Regions from separate parts of the Streptomyces manipurensis genome, predicted to be linked through region 3. Evidence: riboswitches for the same ligand, from Rfam matches in the RefSeq annotation. Region 3 holds a riboswitch; each other region holds the start of a gene.
The links. A riboswitch is a leader RNA that binds a small molecule or an ion and turns the genes downstream of it on or off. The one in region 3 is predicted to bind cyclic di-AMP.
Positions count from the first base shown of each region.

Region 1: linked by a shared signal. The riboswitch ahead of ACPU2J_RS28325 (M23 family metallopeptidase) and the one ahead of ACPU2J_RS14020 (transglycosylase family protein) in region 3 are both predicted to bind cyclic di-AMP.
Region 2: linked by a shared signal. The riboswitch ahead of ACPU2J_RS25420 (M23 family metallopeptidase) and the one ahead of ACPU2J_RS14020 (transglycosylase family protein) in region 3 are both predicted to bind cyclic di-AMP.

Region 1 is NZ_CP186950.1:6,195,589-6,201,589, reverse strand. It holds gene ACPU2J_RS28335 (MBL fold metallo-hydrolase) at 1-944, opposite strand, end outside; gene ACPU2J_RS28330 (SGNH/GDSL hydrolase family protein) at 1,133-1,918, opposite strand; gene ACPU2J_RS28325 (M23 family metallopeptidase) at 2,082-3,035, opposite strand; cyclic di-AMP (ydaO/yuaA leader) riboswitch at 3,040-3,220, opposite strand; gene ACPU2J_RS28320 (tyrosine-protein phosphatase) at 3,533-4,324, shown strand; gene ACPU2J_RS28315 (aspartate aminotransferase family protein) at 4,388-5,770, opposite strand; gene hpnH (adenosyl-hopene transferase HpnH) at 5,767-6,001, opposite strand, start outside.
Region 2 is NZ_CP186950.1:5,499,036-5,505,036, forward strand. It holds gene ACPU2J_RS25410 (M16 family metallopeptidase) at 117-1,478, shown strand; gene ACPU2J_RS25415 (M16 family metallopeptidase) at 1,499-2,866, shown strand; cyclic di-AMP (ydaO/yuaA leader) riboswitch at 3,095-3,253, shown strand; gene ACPU2J_RS25420 (M23 family metallopeptidase) at 3,267-4,070, shown strand; gene ACPU2J_RS25425 (GntR family transcriptional regulator) at 4,260-4,937, shown strand; gene ACPU2J_RS25430 (HPr family phosphocarrier protein) at 5,327-5,608, opposite strand; gene ACPU2J_RS25435 (GNAT family N-acetyltransferase) at 5,785-6,001, shown strand, end outside.
Region 3 is NZ_CP186950.1:3,042,220-3,048,220, reverse strand. It holds gene ACPU2J_RS14030 (cytochrome P450 family protein) at 1-603, shown strand, start outside; gene ACPU2J_RS14025 (transglycosylase family protein) at 695-1,735, shown strand; cyclic di-AMP (ydaO/yuaA leader) riboswitch at 2,015-2,185, shown strand; gene ACPU2J_RS14020 (transglycosylase family protein) at 2,189-2,899, shown strand; gene eno (phosphopyruvate hydratase) at 3,179-4,459, shown strand; gene ACPU2J_RS14010 (FtsB family cell division protein) at 4,549-5,037, shown strand; gene ACPU2J_RS14005 (DUF501 domain-containing protein) at 5,117-5,659, shown strand; gene ACPU2J_RS14000 (exopolyphosphatase) at 5,656-6,001, shown strand, end outside.

The DNA.
Region 1 (6,001 bases), 3.2 Mb from region 3:
GTGCCCCAGTGGATCGGCAGCATCGTGCCGTGCGGGGTGCCGCCCTGGAGGTCGAGGTGGGCGCGCATGCCCTCCTCGGGGGTCATGTGGATGTCGGGCCAGTACTCCGAGTAGGCGCCGATCTGGATCATCGTGGCGTCGAAGGGCCCGTGCTCGGCGCCGATCTCCTTGAAGCCGGGGAAGTAGCCGGTGTCCCCGCTGTGGTAGATCCGGTGCTCCTCCCCGGCGACGACCCAGGAGGCCCAGAGCGTGTGCTGCTGGTTGCGCAGGCCGCGGCCGCAGAAGTGGCGTGCGGGGGTAGCCGTGAGCTTGAGCCCGGCGACCTCGGTGCTCTCGTTCCAGTCGAGCTCGCGCAGCCGGCCGGCCGGCACGCCCCAGCGTTCCAGGTGCGCGCCGACGCCCAGCGGGACCGCGAAGACCGTGTCGGTGCCGGCCAGCTCCTTGATCGTCGGCAGGTCGAGGTGGTCGTAGTGGTCGTGCGAGATGACCACGACGTCGACCGTGCCCAGGGAGGCCAGCGGCACCGGGACGGGATGCAGCCGCTTGGGTCCGGCGAAGGGGAAGGGGGAGCAGCGCTCGCCCCACACCGGGTCGAAGAGCACCCGGCGCCCGTCGATCTCCGCGAGGACGCTGGAGTGGCCCATCCAGGTGAGCCGCAGGCCGCTCGCCGGGGCCTTGGCCAGGTCGGCGAGGGTCGTCGGGTGGACGGGGATGGGGGCGGCCGGGCTGCGCCGGGCCCGCTGCTCCCGGTGGAAGTAGATCTTGGCGAACTCCGTCATGGACCCCGAGGGCCTGTTCCGGGCTCCGAGCGGGTTCTGGAAGACGCCGTCGGCGAAGTTCGGCGAGCGGCGGATGCGCTCCAGCCGGGCACCGGACGGGTCCGCGCCGAAGGCTTCGGGCCGCAGGGCACGCAGCCGCGGACGCAGGGGACGGGTGCCGGTCAAAGCGCCTCCAGGGAGGATGGGGTCGGTGCGGTCGTATCGCTACGACCATGCCAACGCCCACCGGCCCCGAAGGATTCCGCCCGCCGCCCCCGCACCGCGGCGTCCCGGAGTCCCCCGCCGCCCCGCGGCCCGCGGGAGCCGGCGTCCGTCGCACCGCGGCCCGTACCGTCACCCTGCGTGCCCGGAGCTCACAGGGGCAGCAGGTCCGGCCGCTTCGCCTCGACGTGGTCGCCGGAGGACTCGCCGCGCAGCCGCCGGCCGATCCACGGCACGAGGTACTCGCGGGCCCACTGGATGTTGTCGCGGGTCACGTCCACCGAGCCGCGCGGGCGCAGCTGCGGCCACGGCTGGTCGGGGTCGGCCGGCACCTCCAGGCCGAGCACCTGCGCGGCGCGCAGGGCGACGCGCGTGTGGCCCTCGGGAGAGAGGTGCAGCCGGTCGGCGTCCCAGGCACGCCGGTCCTGGACGGACTTCAGCGACCACAGGTCGAGCACCGGGCAGTCGTAGCGGTCGGCGATGGCCCGCACGTGCGCGCTGTACGTGGCGACCTTGCCCCGCAGGTGCTTGAGGACGGGCACGCCGCGGGTGTCGAAGCCGGTGGTGATCATCACGTGGCCCACGGCCCCCGTGAGGTCGGCCACGGCCGCCTCGAAGCGTTCCGCCACGTCGTCCGGGTCGCTGCCGGGCCGGATGATGTCGTTGCCGCCCGCGCAGAAGGTCACGAGGTCCGGCGCGAGGGCCTTGGCCCTCGGAAGCTGGTCGGCCACGATCTGGTCGAGGAGCTTTCCGCGCACCGCCAGATTCGCATACCGGAAGTCGTGCTCTTCGCGCTGGTCGGCCAGGAGCACGGCGAGCCGGTCCGCCCAGCCGAGGAAGGAATCCCCGGGTCCCGGGTCCCCCACGCCTTCGGTGAAGCTGTCCCCGATCGCCGCGTACGAGCCGATGGTCTTGAGTTTCGTCGTCGTCGCTGCCACGAGAGCCCATCCTTCACTCCCGTAACCAACCTACGCCAACGTAATGAGGGGTTGACGGGCCGTGATCTATACCACGCGAGAGGTAAGGAATAAGTACACGTGGGGCCGGGACCCCCCTCGGGCCCCGGCCCCACGCGCGTCGGTGCTCCGCCGGCGACGACCGTCAGAGGCTGGCGCCCTTCGAGCGGAGGTAGGCGATCGGGTCGATGTCCGAGCCGTAGGACGGGCCGGTACGGATCTCGAAGTGCAGGTGCGGGCCGGTCGAGTTGCCGGTGGAGCCGGAGAGGCCGATGGACTGGCCGGCGGTGACGCTCTGGCCGGAGGAGACCGAGAGCTGGGACAGGTGGGCGTACTGGGAGTACTTGCCGTCCGCGTGCCGGATGACGACCTCGTTGCCGTACGAGCCGCTCCAGCCGGCGGAGACCACGGTGCCGGCGCCGACGGCCTTGACGGTGGTGCCCATCGGAGCGATGAAGTCGACGCCGGTGTGGTAGCCGGAGGACCACATGGCGCCCGCGGTCCTGTACGCCGTGGAGACGCCGCCGCCGACCGGGGCGACGAAGCCGGCCGCCGACGGCTTGGCGGCGGGGGCCTCGGCCGCGGGAGCCTCTTCGGCCTGCTCGGGCGCGGCCGGAGCGGCGGCCTTCGGGGCCTTCTTCGGGGCCGCCTGGGGGGCGCTCTTGTAGGTGGTCCGCTTCGCCGGGGCGGGAGCCTCGTCCGCGGGGGCGGTCTCGCCGGGGCCGCCGAGGTGGAGCCGCAGGCCGGGGTGGATCAGCGAGGGGTCGGAGCCGACGGCCTCGCGGTTGTCGGCGTACAGCTGCTCCCAGCCGCCGGAGAGGTTGCGCTCGGCGGCGATCTCCGAGAGGCAGTCGCCGGGGACGACCGTGTAGACGGAGGGCGCGGCCTGGACGCCGGCGGGGGCGGACTGCGGCGCTGCGGGGGCCTGCGGCGCGGCCGCCGGGGCGACGGCGGGGGCCGCGGCCGGGGCGCCGGCGGCGTGGGCTCCGGCGGTGAAGGTCAGCGGCAGCGCGAGGGCCGCTCCGCCGGTACCGGCGAAGGCGAATCCGCGGGAAATCGAAAGGGACTTGGGTCGGCGGTGCTTGCCCTTTGCAGGCATGGCGGATTCCTCTCCGGCGCCTGCGAGGTGAGCTGTCGGGTTCGGACTGGAGATGTCCGGCCGTACATGCACGAGGACATGCACGGCTTCACCCCGAGCCGGCACCGGAGAAATGGATCTCCGGGGACGGCGGCCTACCTGGTTCCCCCGCTCCTGCCGCGCGAATGGTTCGGTTGCGGTTTCCGGACGGTGGCAGGATTCGGCGATCCGCCCGGATCGATCGCGAAGGTAATCCCTTTCCGCCGCGGGGAACAAGCCACGAATTCCCTGACGGAATCACAGGAATGCGCGGTCCTCGGAATTCCGGTCACCCTGCGTCCATTCCGGACCGTCAACAGCCGCCCCCGGCTGGCCATTCGGCCTTGGCGATCAGGCACGCACCGTCACCGTATGATCTGGCTCACGGGGGTGCGGCCGATCTCACCTCCGGACATGGCAAGTTGACACCAAAGAGCGCAATTCGGACAGACACCCCACGACGAGGCGGAGGAGTTCCCGTGACCCAGCAGATACAGGAGCCGGAACTGACCGGAGTGCGCAATTTCCGCGATGTGGGCGGATTGCCGACTTCCGACGGCCGAAGGGTCATGCCGGGACGACTCTTCCGAAGCGGACATCTCGCACATGCCACCGAAACCGATGCGGAGTTCCTCGCCTCGCTCGGCCTCCACACCGTCTTCGACTTCCGCAACGGGGCCGACCACGCGCTGGAGGGGCCCGACGTCGAACTTCCCGGCGTGCGCAACGTCAACATCCCGCTCTCCGACCCCGCCGACGGCCGGGAGTTCTGGCGGCTCGTGCGCGAGGGCGACCTCGCCCAGCTGCGCGAGCTGCTCGGCGACGGCAAGGCCGCGGCCCGGATGGCGCACTCCTACCGGGGGATCGTCCGCGACCGCACCGCCGAGCACGGCCGGGTGCTGCGCGCCCTCGCGGAGGACAGCGTCCCCGCGCTCCTGCACTGCGCGGCCGGCAAGGACCGGGCCGGTCTGTCCGTCGCCGTCACCCTCCTCGCCCTGGGCGTCGGGCGCGAGGCGATCCTCGCCGACTACCTGGAGTCCAACGCGCCGCACCGCCGCTACCGCGTGCACCGCAGCTCCGCGTCGGCCGAGGCCCGCTCCCCCGAGGTGATGGAGCTGCTGGCGCCGCTCTTCGACGCCCGTGCCGAGTACCTGCTCGCCGCCTTCGACACGATCGACACGACCTGGGGCGGGGTGGACCGCTATCTGGCGGAGGGCCTCGGGCTCGACGCCGGGACCCTCGGCCGCCTGCGGGACCGCCTGCTCGGCTGACCGCTCCCCCGTGCCGGAACGAGCGCCGGGGGAAGCGGTGGGGGCGGGGCCCGGAGCGGGCCGTCAGCGCACGGCGACGGCCTGCTTCACCAGCGTCCGGCCGAACTCCCACATCAGCCCCGAGCCGCCGTGCGCCTCGTCCATGACCTCGCGGAAGGCACCGACGAAGCGGTCGACGTCCGCCTCCTCCAGGACCAGCGGCGGAATGAGCTTGATCACCTCGAGGTGGTCCCCGGAGACCTGGGTGAGGATCCGGTGCCGCTGGAGCAGCGGCACCACCACCATCTGCGCGAACAGCCCCTTCCGGGCGGCCTGGAGCATGGTCCACCTGCTGCGCAGCCCCCAGGAGGACGGCCGCCCGAACTCGATGCCGATCATCAGCCCCCGCCCGCGCACCTCGTGCAGCAGCTCGTACTCGTCGACCAGCGCCGCCAGCCGGCCGCGCAGCAGGTCGCCCGTGGTGCGGGCGCGCTCCACGAGCCGCTCGTCCTCCATCACGGACAGCACCGCGAGCCCGGCCGCCATCGCCTGCGCGTTGGACCCGAAGCTCGCGGAGTGCACGAGCACCCGGTCCATCGACGAGTAGACCTTCTTGAAGATCCAGTCCTTGCCCAGGGTCGCGCCCACCGGCACGTAGCCGCCCGACAGCGCCTTGGCGACGCAGACCAGGTCCGGCTCCACGCCCGGCTCGTGCTGGTACGCGTAGAAGTCCCCGGTCCGTCCGAGCCCGGTCTGCACCTCGTCGGCGATCAGCAGCGCCTTGTGCCGGTGGAGCAGTTCCTGCGCCGCGAGCAGGAATCCGGGCGGGGCGGCGAGCACCCCCTTGCCCTGGATCGGTTCGAGGACGAAGGCGGCGACGTCCCCGCGCCGCAGCTCGCGCTCCAGGGCCGCCAGGTCGCCCAGGGCGATCCGGGTGTCGGGGAGCAGCGGCGCGAAGCCGTCCCGGAAGCCTTCCTCCCCGTTGACCGAGAGGGATCCGGTGGTGAGCCCGTGGAAGGCGTGGTCGCAGTAGAGGATCCGGGGGCGCCCGGTGGCGTACCGGGCGAACTTCAGCGCGGTCTCGACGGCCTCCGTTCCGCTGTTGCCGAAGAACACGCGGTCCAGGTGCGGGCTGTACGCCAGGAGCCGCTCGGCCAGCAGCCCCGGCAGCGGCTGACAGTCGAAGCGGGTGAGGTCGGCCAGGCCGGCGTCCAGGACGTCGTGCAGCGCCTGCCGGACCACCGGGTGGTGCCGGCCGAGGCCCATCACCCCGAAGCCGGCCAGCATGTCGAGGTGGTCGTTGCCCTCGGCGTCCCAGAAGTGGGCGCCCTCGGCGCGCTCGTAGACCTTGTCGAAGCCGATGGTGCGCAGCATCCGGGGCAGCTGCGGGTTGAGGTGGCGCTCGTGCAGCGCGTAGCGCTCGGCGCCGCGCTCGTCGAGCAGGGCCCGCAGGTCGAAGCCGGTCACTGCGGGTCCCGGTTGCCGCCGACCGTCTCCCGGGCGGCCCGCAGGGACTCCCGGAGGGATCCCATGGTGGCCAGGACGGCGGTGGGCTCGTACCCGCAGTGCGCCATGCAGTTCGCGCAGCGCGGGTCCTTGCCGCGGCCGTACTTGCTCCAGTCGGTGTCCTCGACGAGCTCCCGGTACGTGGGTACGTAGCCGTCGCTCATCAGGTAGCAGGGGCGCTGCCAGCCGAAG
Region 2 (6,001 bases), 2.5 Mb from region 3:
CAACGCCGACTCCGACCCAGGTCTGGGCCGGGAACTTATCCGGCGGCCGACGCGCTTGCATACAGTGGCAGGTCTGCAAGAAATCTCTGTATCGCGATCGAAGGGACCACATGCCCATGGGTCACACGGCCACAGCCCAGGCCGGCTCCGGCGGCCTGACAGCGACCGAACACCGGCTGGCCAACGGTCTGCGCGTGGTGCTGTCCGAGGACCACCTGACCCCGGTCGCCGCGGTCTGCCTCTGGTACGACGTCGGCTCGCGCCACGAAGTCAAGGGCCGTACCGGCCTGGCTCACCTCTTCGAGCACCTGATGTTCCAGGGTTCGGCGAGCGTACCGGGCAACGGCCACTTCGAGCTGGTCCAGGGCGCCGGCGGCTCCCTGAACGGCACCACCAGCTTCGAGCGCACCAACTACTTCGAGACGATGCCGACGCACCAGCTGGAGCTCGCGCTCTGGCTGGAGGCGGACCGGATGGGCTCCCTGCTGGCCGCCCTGGACGAGGAGTCCATGGAGAACCAGCGCGACGTCGTCAAGAACGAGCGCCGCCAGCGCTACGACAACGTCCCCTACGGCACCGCCTTCGAGCGGCTGACCGCCCTCGCCTACCCCGAGGGCCATCCGTACCACCACACCCCGATCGGCTCCATGGCCGACCTGGACGCCGCCTCCCTGGAGGACGCGCGCGCCTTCTTCCGTACGTACTACGCGCCCAACAACGCGGTGCTGTCGGTCGTCGGCGACATCGACCCGGAGCGGACGCTCGCCTGGATCGAGAAGTACTTCGGCAGCATCCCCTCGCACGACGGCAAGCAGCCGCCGCGCGACGGCTCGCTGCCCGACGTCATCGGCGAGCAGCTGCGCGAGGAGATCGTCGAGGAGGTCCCGGCGCGCGCCATGATGGCCGCCTACCGGCTGCCGCACGACGGCACCCGCGAGTGCGACGCCGCCGACGTGGCGCTGACCATCCTGGGCGGCGGCGAGTCCTCGCTGCTGCACAACCGCCTGGTGCGCCGCGACCAGACGGCCGTCGCCGCCGGCTTCGGCATGCTGCGCCTGGCCGGGGCTCCCTCGCTGGGCTGGCTGGACGTCAAGACCTCCAGCGGCGTCGAGATCCCCGCGATCGAGGCGGCCGTGGACGAGGTGCTCGCGCGGTTCGCCGCGGAGGGCCCTACGGCCGAGGAGATGGAGCGCGCCCAGGCACAGCTGGAGCGCGAGTGGCTGGACCGGCTGAGCACGGTGGCCGGGCGCGCCGACGAACTGTGCCGCTACGCGGTGCTCTTCGGCGACCCGCAGCTGGCGCTCACCGCCGTCCGGCGCGTCCTGGACATTACCGCCGAGGAGGTGCAGGCCGTGGCCGCGGCCCGGCTGCGCCCGGACAACCGCGCGGTGCTCGTCTACGAGCCGCTGGCGGCCGAGGACGCCGACGCCTCCGACCTGCACGACGAGTCCGACGAGAACGAGGGGGCGGAGCAGTGAGCGACACCGCAGCCGTCACGATGACCTTCCACCCGCGCCCGGAGGCGGGGGAGCCGCAGCCGTGGGCCTTCCCGGCCCCCGAGCGCGGTGAGCTGCCCAACGGCCTGACCCTGCTGCGCTGTCACCGCCCGGGCCAGCAGGTGATCGCGGTGGAGGTCAACCTCGCGGCCCCGCTGGACGCCGAGCCCGAGGGCCTGGACGGCGTGGCGACCATCATGGCGCGCGCGCTCTCCGAGGGCACCGACAAGCACTCCGCCGAGGAGTTCGCCGCCGAGCTGGAGCGCTGCGGCGCCACGCTCGACGCCCACGCCGACCACCCGGGCCTGCGGGTCTCCCTGGAGGTCCCGGCCTCCCGGCTGGGCAAGGCGCTGGGGCTGCTCGCCGAGGCGCTGCGCGCACCCGCCTTCGCCGACGCCGAGGTGGACCGGCTGGTCCGCAACCGGCTCGACGAGATCCCGCACGAGCTGGCCAACCCGCAGCGCCGCGCCGCCAAGCAGCTCTCCAAGGAGCTGTTTCCGGCGTCCCTGCGCATGTCCCGGCCGCGCCAGGGCACGGAGGAGACGGTCGCCCGGATCGACTCCGCCGCCGTACGCGCCTTCTACGAGGCCCACGTACGCCCCGCGACGGCCACCGCGGTGGTCGTCGGCGACCTGACCGGGATCGACCTGGACGCCGTCCTCGCGGACACCCTGGGCACCTGGACGGGCAACACCGCCGAGGCCCGCCCGGTGCCGCCGGTGACCGCCGACGACACCGGCCGCGTGGTCATCGTCGACCGGCCCGGCGCCGTGCAGACCCAGCTGCTGATCGGCCGGATCGGGGCGGACCGCCACGACAGCGTCTGGGCGGCCCAGGTGCTCGGCACGTACTGCCTGGGCGGCACCCTCACCTCCCGCCTGGACAAGGTGCTGCGCGAGGAGAAGGGGTACACCTACGGCGTGCGCGCCTTCGGCCAGGTGCTGCGGTCCACGGCGGACGGCAAGGGCGCCTCGATGCTCGCCATCAGCGGTTCGGTGGACACCCCCAACACCGGCCCGGCGCTGGAGGACCTCTGGAAGGTGCTCCGGACCCTGGCGGAGGGCGGCCTGACCGACGCCGAGCGCGACGTGGCCGTGCAGAATTTGGTGGGCGTGGCCCCGTTGAAGTTCGAGACGGCGGCCTCGGTCGCGGGCACCCTGGCCGACCAGGTCGAGCAGGAGCTGCCGGACGACTACCAGGCGCGGCTGTACGCACAGTTGGCCGAGACGGGCACCGTGGAGGCCACCACGGCGGTTGTGAAGGCCTTCCCGGCGGACCGGCTGGTCACGATCCTCGTCGGCGACGCGGCGGTCATCGAGGAGCCCGTGCGGGCCCTCGGTATCGGAGAGGTCTCCGTCGTCACCAACTGACGGTCCGACGGCTGCCGGCCGTTCGGCTACGGGGCCGTCAACTGACTTACCGGGCACAGGGCTCCGGCGGCACTGCCGCCGGAGCCCTTTTGTCCGTTTAGTGTCGTGGTTGCTTTTATGTGATGTGGCGTACGCAACAAAAACGCGCGTCTGTTTGGTGATCGGCTGATGATCCGCCTAGCGTCGGCCGTGCTGTTCGTCAGTCGTGCCCGCCGCACCCGCGGCACCGGACAGCGATCGCCGAGTCCCCGTCAGGCGCGAGCCTGGGGAGCCGGGGACCCACATGAGTCCCTGGGGTGAATCGGACCCCCTCGCAAGAGGAGGCCCGTAGGAGACCTTCCTGCTCCGAACCCGTCAGCTAACCCGGTAGGCGAGAAGGAAGGAAAGGATCAAACCCTTCATGGCGTTTGGCAGTCGTCCCGCTGGTACCGGCAAGCACCGTGGTTCCAGCCGCCTGAGCAAGAAGACCGCCGGCTACGCCGGTATCGCCGCGATCGCCACGACGGGTGTCGTCGGCTCCCTCGCCGCCCCGGCCTTCGCCGCGGACAACCACAGCAGCACCTCCGCCGCCGACAACGGCCTCGGTGCCGTGGTCGTCGCCGACGAGCTCGCGGGCGACCTCGCCGACCAGGCCGTGTCCCAGCAGCGCGTCGCCGACCAGGCCGCCGCCCAGGCGCAGGCCGAGGCCGAGGCCAAGCAGAAGGCCGCCGAGGGCAAGCGCCTCGCCGAGGCCAAGGCCAAGGCCGAGCGGGAAGCCGCCGAGCGCGCGGCCCGCGAGGAGGAGCGCAAGCGCCTCAACACCTTCGTCTCCCCGCTGGACGACTCGTACGTCAGCACGCAGTACAAGGCGGGCGGCGGCATGTGGTCCTCCGGCAGCCACACGGGCATCGACTTCCACGCGGCCTCCGGCACGTCGGTCCACGCGGTGGGCTCCGGCACCGTCGTCGAGGCCGGCTGGGGCGGCGCCTACGGCAACAACGTCGTCATCAAGCACAACGACGGCACCTTCACCCAGTACGGGCACCTGTCCTCGCTGAACGTCTCCGTCGGCCAGCAGGTCACCCCGGGCCAGCAGATCGGCCTGTCGGGCTCCACCGGCAACTCCAGCGGCCCGCACCTGCACTTCGAGGCCCGCACCGGCTCGCAGTACGGCTCGGACATCGACCCGATCGCGTACCTGCGCTCGCACGGCGTCAGCCTCTGACAACCGCGCATCCTTCCGCTTCACCGAGGACCCCGGCTCGCACCGAGCCGGGGTCCTCGTGTTTTGCGCCTCCGCGCAATGTTACGGATTTCCGTCCGCTCTCGAAATTATGGTGTGCTGCAATAGAGTCGTGACGCGCGCACGCGCGTGCATTGTGGCAGGCAGTCGGAAATAGGCGGAGGTTCGGTCTTGCGTATTCCTGCGCACGCGGTATGCACGGCGATCCGCGACGACATCGTCTCCGGGGTGTTCGCGCCGGGCGCCCGGCTGACCGAGGAGGTGCTCGCCCGCCGGTACGGGGTCTCCCGGGTCCCCGTCCGCGAGGCGCTGCGCACCCTGGAGTCCGAGGGGTTCGTGACCACGCGGCGGCACGCGGGGGCCTGTGTGGCCGAGCCGACCGCGCAGGAGGCCGCGGACCTCCTGGAGCTACGGGTGCTGCTGGAGCCCCTCGCGGCCGCCCGGGCGGCCCGGCGGCGCACCGACGGACACCTGAAGGTGCTGCGCGGGCTGGTCAGACTGGGGCAGGAGCGGGCCAGGCAGGGGCAGGGCGAGGACCTGCGGGCCCTAGGTGGCTGGTTCCACGAGACGCTCTCCCAGGCCTCCGCCAGCCCCGGCCTGATCGCGCTGCTCACCCAGATGCGGCACAAGACCGCCTGGATGTTCGTGGTGGACGCGCCGGCCCGGCCGACGGAGTGCTGGGCCGAGCACGGTGCGCTCGTGGACGCCGTGGCGCGCGGGGACGCCGAACGGGCGCGCTCCCTGGCCGCCGTGCACGCCGAGCGCGCGGCGGGCGCCCACCGCCCGCGCCCCCGCGCGGCGGTGAGGACTTCGCAACCTGCCGTACACATGCCGGGCGGTCGGCATTAACAACGCCCGTATACAAAAGAGGGAATCGGGTGCGGTCTGCGGACTGCCGGGCGATTGAATTTCCGGGGCCGGTTATTTCCGGACGCCCGATTCCTTCCGGGCCCGGGATTTCCGGCCGTGATCGGCGGGCCGTCGTGAATTCACGCCGACGGCGTTCTTCTGTCCGGCGCGCATTTCCTCCCGGTGTATTCCGCTCGGCGTGGATTCCTCCCGCCGGGCGCGGAGGCCGCCCCGGGTACGGAAACGGCGGAGCCGCGGTCCCCGTCGCGCCGGGGGCCGCGGCTCCGCCGCGTACGGGGCGGACCGGCCCGCAGGCCGGATCCGAAGGACGGGCCCGCCGGTGGATCCTCGGTGGATCCCGCAACGGGCCCGGAGGCGGACCTGAAGGGTCAGACCGTCTCGGGGAGCTCTTCGAGCCCCTCGGCGACCAGCTTCGCCAGGCGGTCCAGTGCGGCGTCCGCACCCTCGGCGTCGGAGGCGAGGACGATCTCCTCGCCGCCCTGGGCGCCCAGGCCCAGGACCGCCAGCATGGAGGCGGCGTTGACGGGGTCGCCGCCGGACTTCGCGATGGTCACCGGGACGCCGGAAGCGGTCGTCGCGCGGACGAAGATCGAGGCGGGACGAGCGTGCAGGCCCTCGGCCCACCCGACGTTGACGCGGCGCTCTGCCATGGTGATGCCCTTCAGGTTCTTACGGTTGTCTAGACCAGTCTCTCACGGCACCCGGAATGCTCCGACCGACCTCCGGCCCGGATCCGCCGCCCTTGGATCCCCCAGCTTGCACCGTTCTGCCCCGGCTTGCCGCGTGCGCCGCGCGAGAGCTGTCCGGCCCGGTCCGGCCGTAAGGTATGCGCATGACCATAGAGTCGGACCCGTCCTACCCGGCCCACTGGGAGGCGGACGTCGTCCTCCGCGACGGCGGCACCGCCCGGATCAGGCCCATCACTGCCGAGGACGCGGGCCGGCTGGTCAGCTTCTACGAGCAGGTCTCCGACGAGTCGAAGTACTACCGCTTCTTCGCCCCCTACCCCCGACTCTCCGACCGGGACGTGCACCGCTTCACGC
Region 3 (6,001 bases):
TCCGACCTGATCCGGGCGAGCGACCACGGCGACCACCTGACGGAGGGCGAGGCCACGGCGATGGCCTTCATCCTGCTGTTCGCCGGCTTCGAGACCACGGTCAACCTCATCGGCAACGGCGTGCACTCCCTCTTCATGAACCCCGGCCAGCGCGAACGCCTCCAGGCCTCGCTGGCCGCGGGGGAGACCGGGCTGCTGGCCACCGGCGTCGAGGAGCTGCTGCGCTACGACGGCCCGGTGGAGCTGGCCACCTGGCGGTTCGCCACCGAGCCGCTGACCCTCGGCGGGCAGCCGGTCGAGGCCGGCGATCCGGTCCTGGTCGTCCTCGCGGCCGCGGACCGGGATCCCGAGCGGTTCGCCGACCCGGACGTGCTCGACCTCTCCCGGACCGACAACCAGCACCTCGGGTACGGGCACGGCATCCACTACTGCCTCGGCGCCCCGCTCGCCCGGCTGGAGGGGCAGACCGCGCTCGGCACACTGCTGATGCGCCTGCCCGATCTGGAACTGGCCGTTCCACCCCAAGAGCTGCGCTGGCGAGGGGGGTTGATTATGCGCGGCCTGCGCACCCTTCCCGTGCGGTTCACCCCTCTAAACCCCTGACCGCACGTCAGTTTCCGACCGAACTTGTGACAATCGTTCAAAGGCCGCTAGGTTCTGCCGTTACCCCGCTGTTATGCGAAAGGTGCACCACATGCGTTCCGGGAACGGCCGTCACAGACGCCCCCGCCAGGTCCCCGCGCTGGTAGTCACAGCCGGAGTCACTGGCTCTGCACTGGCCCTGCCGCTGCTGGCCGCCACCAGCGCCACCGCCGCCGACACCTCCACGTGGGACCGGGTCGCCGAGTGCGAGAGTGGTGGCGCGTGGAGCGCCAACTACGGCAGCGGCGCCTACGGGGGGCTGCAGTTCTCCCAGGAGCAGTGGCAGAGCGCCGGCGGGCTCGACTTCGCCGAGCGGGCCGACCTGGCGAGCAGGTCCCAGCAGATCGCCGTCGCCGAGCGCGTCCTGGCCGCGCAGGGACCGCAGGCCTGGCCGATGTGCGCGGCCACGGCCGGGCTCACCCAGCAGGGCCCCGCGGCCGAGGTGGACCCGGGCATGCCCGGCGGCTCCGGCCCGGTGACCCCCACGCCGTCCCGCCCGGACGCGGCCGTGCCCACCACCGGCGGCGGTGAGCGCTCCACCGACTTCGGCAGCCCGACCCCGAGCCCCTCCGGCACCCCGTACCTCATACCCGACGCGCCGTCCGTCGGACTGCCCGTCATGCCCGTCCCGGACGTGCCGACGACGGCCCCCGTCGACCCCACGGCCCCGACCGCCCCGGTCGACCCGACGACCCCGGTGAACCCCGCCGACCCGACCGCGCCGGCCACCCCGGCCGACCCGACGGCGCCCACCACGCCCACCGGCCCCAGCCCCTCCCCGTCGGACACGACCGTCCCGGTCGACCCGAGCGCCCCGGCCGTCCCGGACGCCGGCGTCGGCGAGGGCAGCGGGAAGCACCGTGGTGCGCCCGCCCCCGAGGAGGGCACCCCCTCCCCGGCCCCCTCCGGCACCCCCTCCGGTGCCGCGTCGGAGCCCCTCTACACGGTGAAGGCGGGCGACAGCCTGGCCACCATCGCGTCTGCCAAGGGCGTGAAGGGCGGCTGGAGCGGCCTCTACCAGGCCAACGAGCAGGTCATCGGCGAGGACGCCGACCTGATCAAGCCCGGACAGAACCTGGATCTAACCACGTAACAAGGGCACTTCGGACATCCGGAAAGACTTGATTGTCTGTTTTCTGTAAGTGAGACATGTGTCTCTTCGGGTCAACTGGCGTGTCCTGCCCCGGGGCTTCCGCAAACCCCGTTCTCACCTGCGCAAACACCCCTGCGGAGAGCGCAAGTAGGGGCCCGTTCTCCCCGATGTTCCGCGTTGAACATCGGGGAGAGCTGTGTCTACCTTCTGAATCGCTCGCCACCGCGAGCTCCTTCGACCGCATCGCCGAGTCCTGCCGGCGGACGGGGGGAACAGTCGTCGCGTCAAGCGCCGAAGGCAGGAGCGGGGGAACCAAGGTAGGTGCCGGGAAAGGCCGTTGAGAGACGGTCATGTACCGGCTAGGGGTGAAGTGGTGCGCTAGGTCGCACCGCCGGGCACTCACAGGCCCGAACCCGACAGCTCACCTCGTAGGCGTCGGTGAGGAGAAACCTCATGCTGCTTTCCGGCAAGGGCAAGCACCGCCGCGGCTCCAAGGCCGTCCGCATCGTCACGCTCGCCGGTGTCGCCGGTGTTGCCGTCGCCGCCCCGCTGATGGCCGCGGGTACCGCCAGTGCCGCCACCGCGTCCGAGTGGGACAAGGTCGCCCAGTGCGAGTCCGGTGGCAACTGGTCCATCAACACGGGCAACGGCTACTACGGCGGCCTGCAGTTCTCGCCCTCCACGTGGTCCTCCTTCGGCGGCAAGTCCTACGCCCCGCAGGCCAACCAGGCCAGCAAGGCGCAGCAGATAGCCGTCGCCGAGAAGGTCCTGAAGGTCCAGGGCAAGGGCGCCTGGCCGAGCTGCGGCAAGGGCCTGTCGAACTCCTCGTACACCGGTGGCGGCTCCACCGAGGCCACCAAGCCGAAGGCCACGCCGAAGAAGACCGAGACCAAGAAGACCGAGACCAAGAAGACGGAGACCAAGGCCGCGCCGAAGAAGGAGACCAAGCGCGCCGAGGCCCCCACCACCCGCTCCGAGCGCACCGAGGCTCCCGCGGTGAAGACCGGCAACGGCTCCTACGAGGTCAAGGCCGGCGACACCCTGGGCACCATCGCCGAGGCCAACGGCGTCAAGGGCGGCTGGGAGAAGCTCTTCGAGCTGAACAAGGACATCGTCTCCGACGCCGACCTGATCTTCCCGGGTCAGAAGCTGAAGCTCAGCTGACCCTCGCGGCGACAGCCGCAAAAGCGTACGCAACGCACGCACTTCCCACCGCCCGGCGCCCTTCCCCCCACGCGCCGGGCGGCGGTGTGTGCGGACGCCCGGGCTGCTCATCGAGAGACCTATGTCCCGGAAGAGGGGTATTCGGCCCCTTTTTCGTCCCAGGGGGCGGGCGGTCGGCCGGTCGTACCCCGGAAGCCGGTTAGGCTCTAGGCGGCAAGGCCATCCCACGGCCTGACACGCCACCGCACACCCAGCGTCACATCCCAGAAGGAGATGCTCGTGCCGTCCATCGACGTCGTCGTAGCCCGGGAAATCCTGGACTCCCGAGGCAACCCCACGGTCGAGGTCGAGGTGGGCCTCGACGACGGCAGCACCGGCCGTGCTGCCGTTCCGTCCGGCGCCTCCACCGGTGCATTCGAGGCCATCGAGCTCCGTGACGGTGACCCCGACCGTTACTTCGGCAAGGGTGTCGAGAAGGCCGTCCTCGCCGTCATCGAGCAGATCGGCCCGGAGCTCGTCGGCTACGACGCCACCGAGCAGCGCCTGATCGACCAGGCCATGTTCGACCTGGACGCCACCGACAACAAGGGCTCGCTCGGCGCCAACGCCATCCTCGGCGTCTCGCTCGCCGTCGCCCACGCCGCGTCCGAGGCCTCGGACCTGCCGCTCTTCCGCTACCTCGGCGGTCCGAACGCGCACCTGCTGCCCGTTCCGATGATGAACATCCTCAACGGTGGGTCGCACGCCGACTCCAACGTGGACATCCAGGAGTTCATGATCGCCCCGATCGGCGCGGAGTCCTTCTCCGAGGCCCTGCGCTGGGGCGCCGAGGTCTACCACACCCTCAAGAAGGTCCTCCACACCAAGGGCCTCTCCACCGGTCTCGGTGACGAGGGCGGCTTCGCCCCGAACCTGGAGTCCAACCGCGCCGCGCTCGACCTCATCATCGAGGCCATCAAGCAGGCCGGCTACACCCCGGGCACGGACATCGCGCTCGCGCTCGACGTCGCCGCGTCCGAGTTCTACAAGGACGGCCAGTACGAGTTCGAGGGCAAGTCCCGCTCGGCCGCCGAGATGACGGACTACTACGCCGAGCTCGTCGAGGCGTACCCGCTGGTCTCCATCGAGGACCCGCTGTTCGAGGACGACTGGGACGGCTGGAAGACCATCACCGACCGCCTCGGCTCCAAGGTCCAGATCGTCGGTGACGACCTGTTCGTCACCAACCCGGAGCGCCTGGCCCGCGGCATCGAGGAGGGCTCCGCGAACGCCCTGCTCGTGAAGGTGAACCAGATCGGTTCGCTGACCGAGACCCTCGACGCCGTCGAGATGGCCCAGCGCAACGGCTTCAAGTGCATGATGTCGCACCGCTCCGGCGAGACCGAGGACGTCACGATCGCCGACCTCGCCGTCGCCGTGAACTGCGGTCAGATCAAGACCGGCGCCCCGGCCCGCTCGGACCGCGTCGCCAAGTACAACCAGCTGCTGCGCATCGAGGAGATCCTCGACGACGCCGCGGTGTACGCGGGCCGCAGCGCCTTCCCGCGCTTCAAGGGCTAATCACGCTCTGCCTCCGTACGTCCCCGCACTCGGTCCCGTACCGTGTGCGGGGACGTATTGCGTAGGGCGTACCAAGGGGAGGCGGACCAATGGCCGGGAACCGGGATCGGTTCTCCACCTTCTCCACAGCCACGCGGCTCAAGCAGCTCGGTGAGCGCACCGCCGCCCACGTCTACCGCTCGCAGTCGCGCCGTCAGGTCCGCCGCAGCCGGCTCACCGGCCGCGCCGCACTCCTGGTGCTGGTCCTCTGTACGCTGGTCGTCGCGCTCGCGTATCCGATGCGCCAGTACGTCTCCCAGCGCTCGGAGATCGCCGAGCAGCAGCGGGACGCCGCCTCCGCCCGGGACCGCTTGGAGCGGCTCCGCGACGAGAAGGCCCGCTGGCAGGACGACGCCTACGCGGAACAGCAGGCGCGCCGGCACCTGCACTTCCTGCGACCGGGGGAGATCGGCTACATCATGAGCGACCCCGGGTCCCAGCCGCCGCAGCCGCGCAGGACCGGACACACCGGGTCCGACCGCCCCTGGTACTCCAACGTCTGGGACGGCGTCGACAAGGCCGACCGGCCCGGCGACTGACCGGCGACCCGGCACCGAAGCACCGAGCACCGAAGCACCGCAGCACCCATCCACGAGAACGAAGAGACTTCCTCCAGGCATGCAGACGCCCCCGCCCCAGACCGACCGGACCGAGCCGACCGACGCCGACATCGAGGCGTTCGAGCAGCAGCTCGGCCGCCCGCCGCGCGGGCTGCGCGCCATCGCGCACCGCTGCCCCTGCGGTCAGCCCGACGTGGTCGAGACCGCCCCGCGGCTTCCCGACGGCACCCCCTTCCCGACGCTGTACTACCTGACGTGCCCGCGCGCGGCCTCCGCGATCGGCACGCTGGAGGCCAACGGCGTGATGAAGGAGATGCAGGCCCGGCTCGCCGAGGACCCGGAACTCGCCGCCGCCTACCAGGCCGCGCACGAGGACTACATCCGGCGCCGCGACGCCATCGAGGTGCTCCAGGGCTTCCCGAGCGCCGGCGGCATGCCGGACCGGGTCAAGTGCCTGCACGTGCTCGTCGGCCACTCCCTCGCCGCCGGCCCGGGCGTGAACCCGTTCGGCGACGAGGCCCTGGCGATGCTGCCCGAGTGGTGGGCCAAGGGCGCCTGCGTCACCCCGTGCGGGGAGAAGAAGGAAGAGGAGTCCCGGTGACCCGGGTCGCGGGCATCGACTGCGGTACGAACTCCATCCGGCTGCTCGTGGCGGACTGCGACCCCGCCACGGGCGAGCTGGTCGAGCTCGACCGGCGGATGACCATCGTCCGGCTCGGCCAGGGCGTGGACCGCACCGGCCGGCTGGCCCCGGAGGCCCTGGAGCGCACCTTCGCGGCCTGCCGCGAGTACGCGGGGATCATCAAGGAGCTCGGTGCGGAGCGGGTGCGGTTCGTGGCGACCTCCGCCTCCCGTGACGCCGAGAACCGGGAGGACTTCGTCCGGGGCGTCGTGGAGATCCTGGGCGTCGAGCCCGAGGTGATCTCCGGCGACCAGGAGGCCG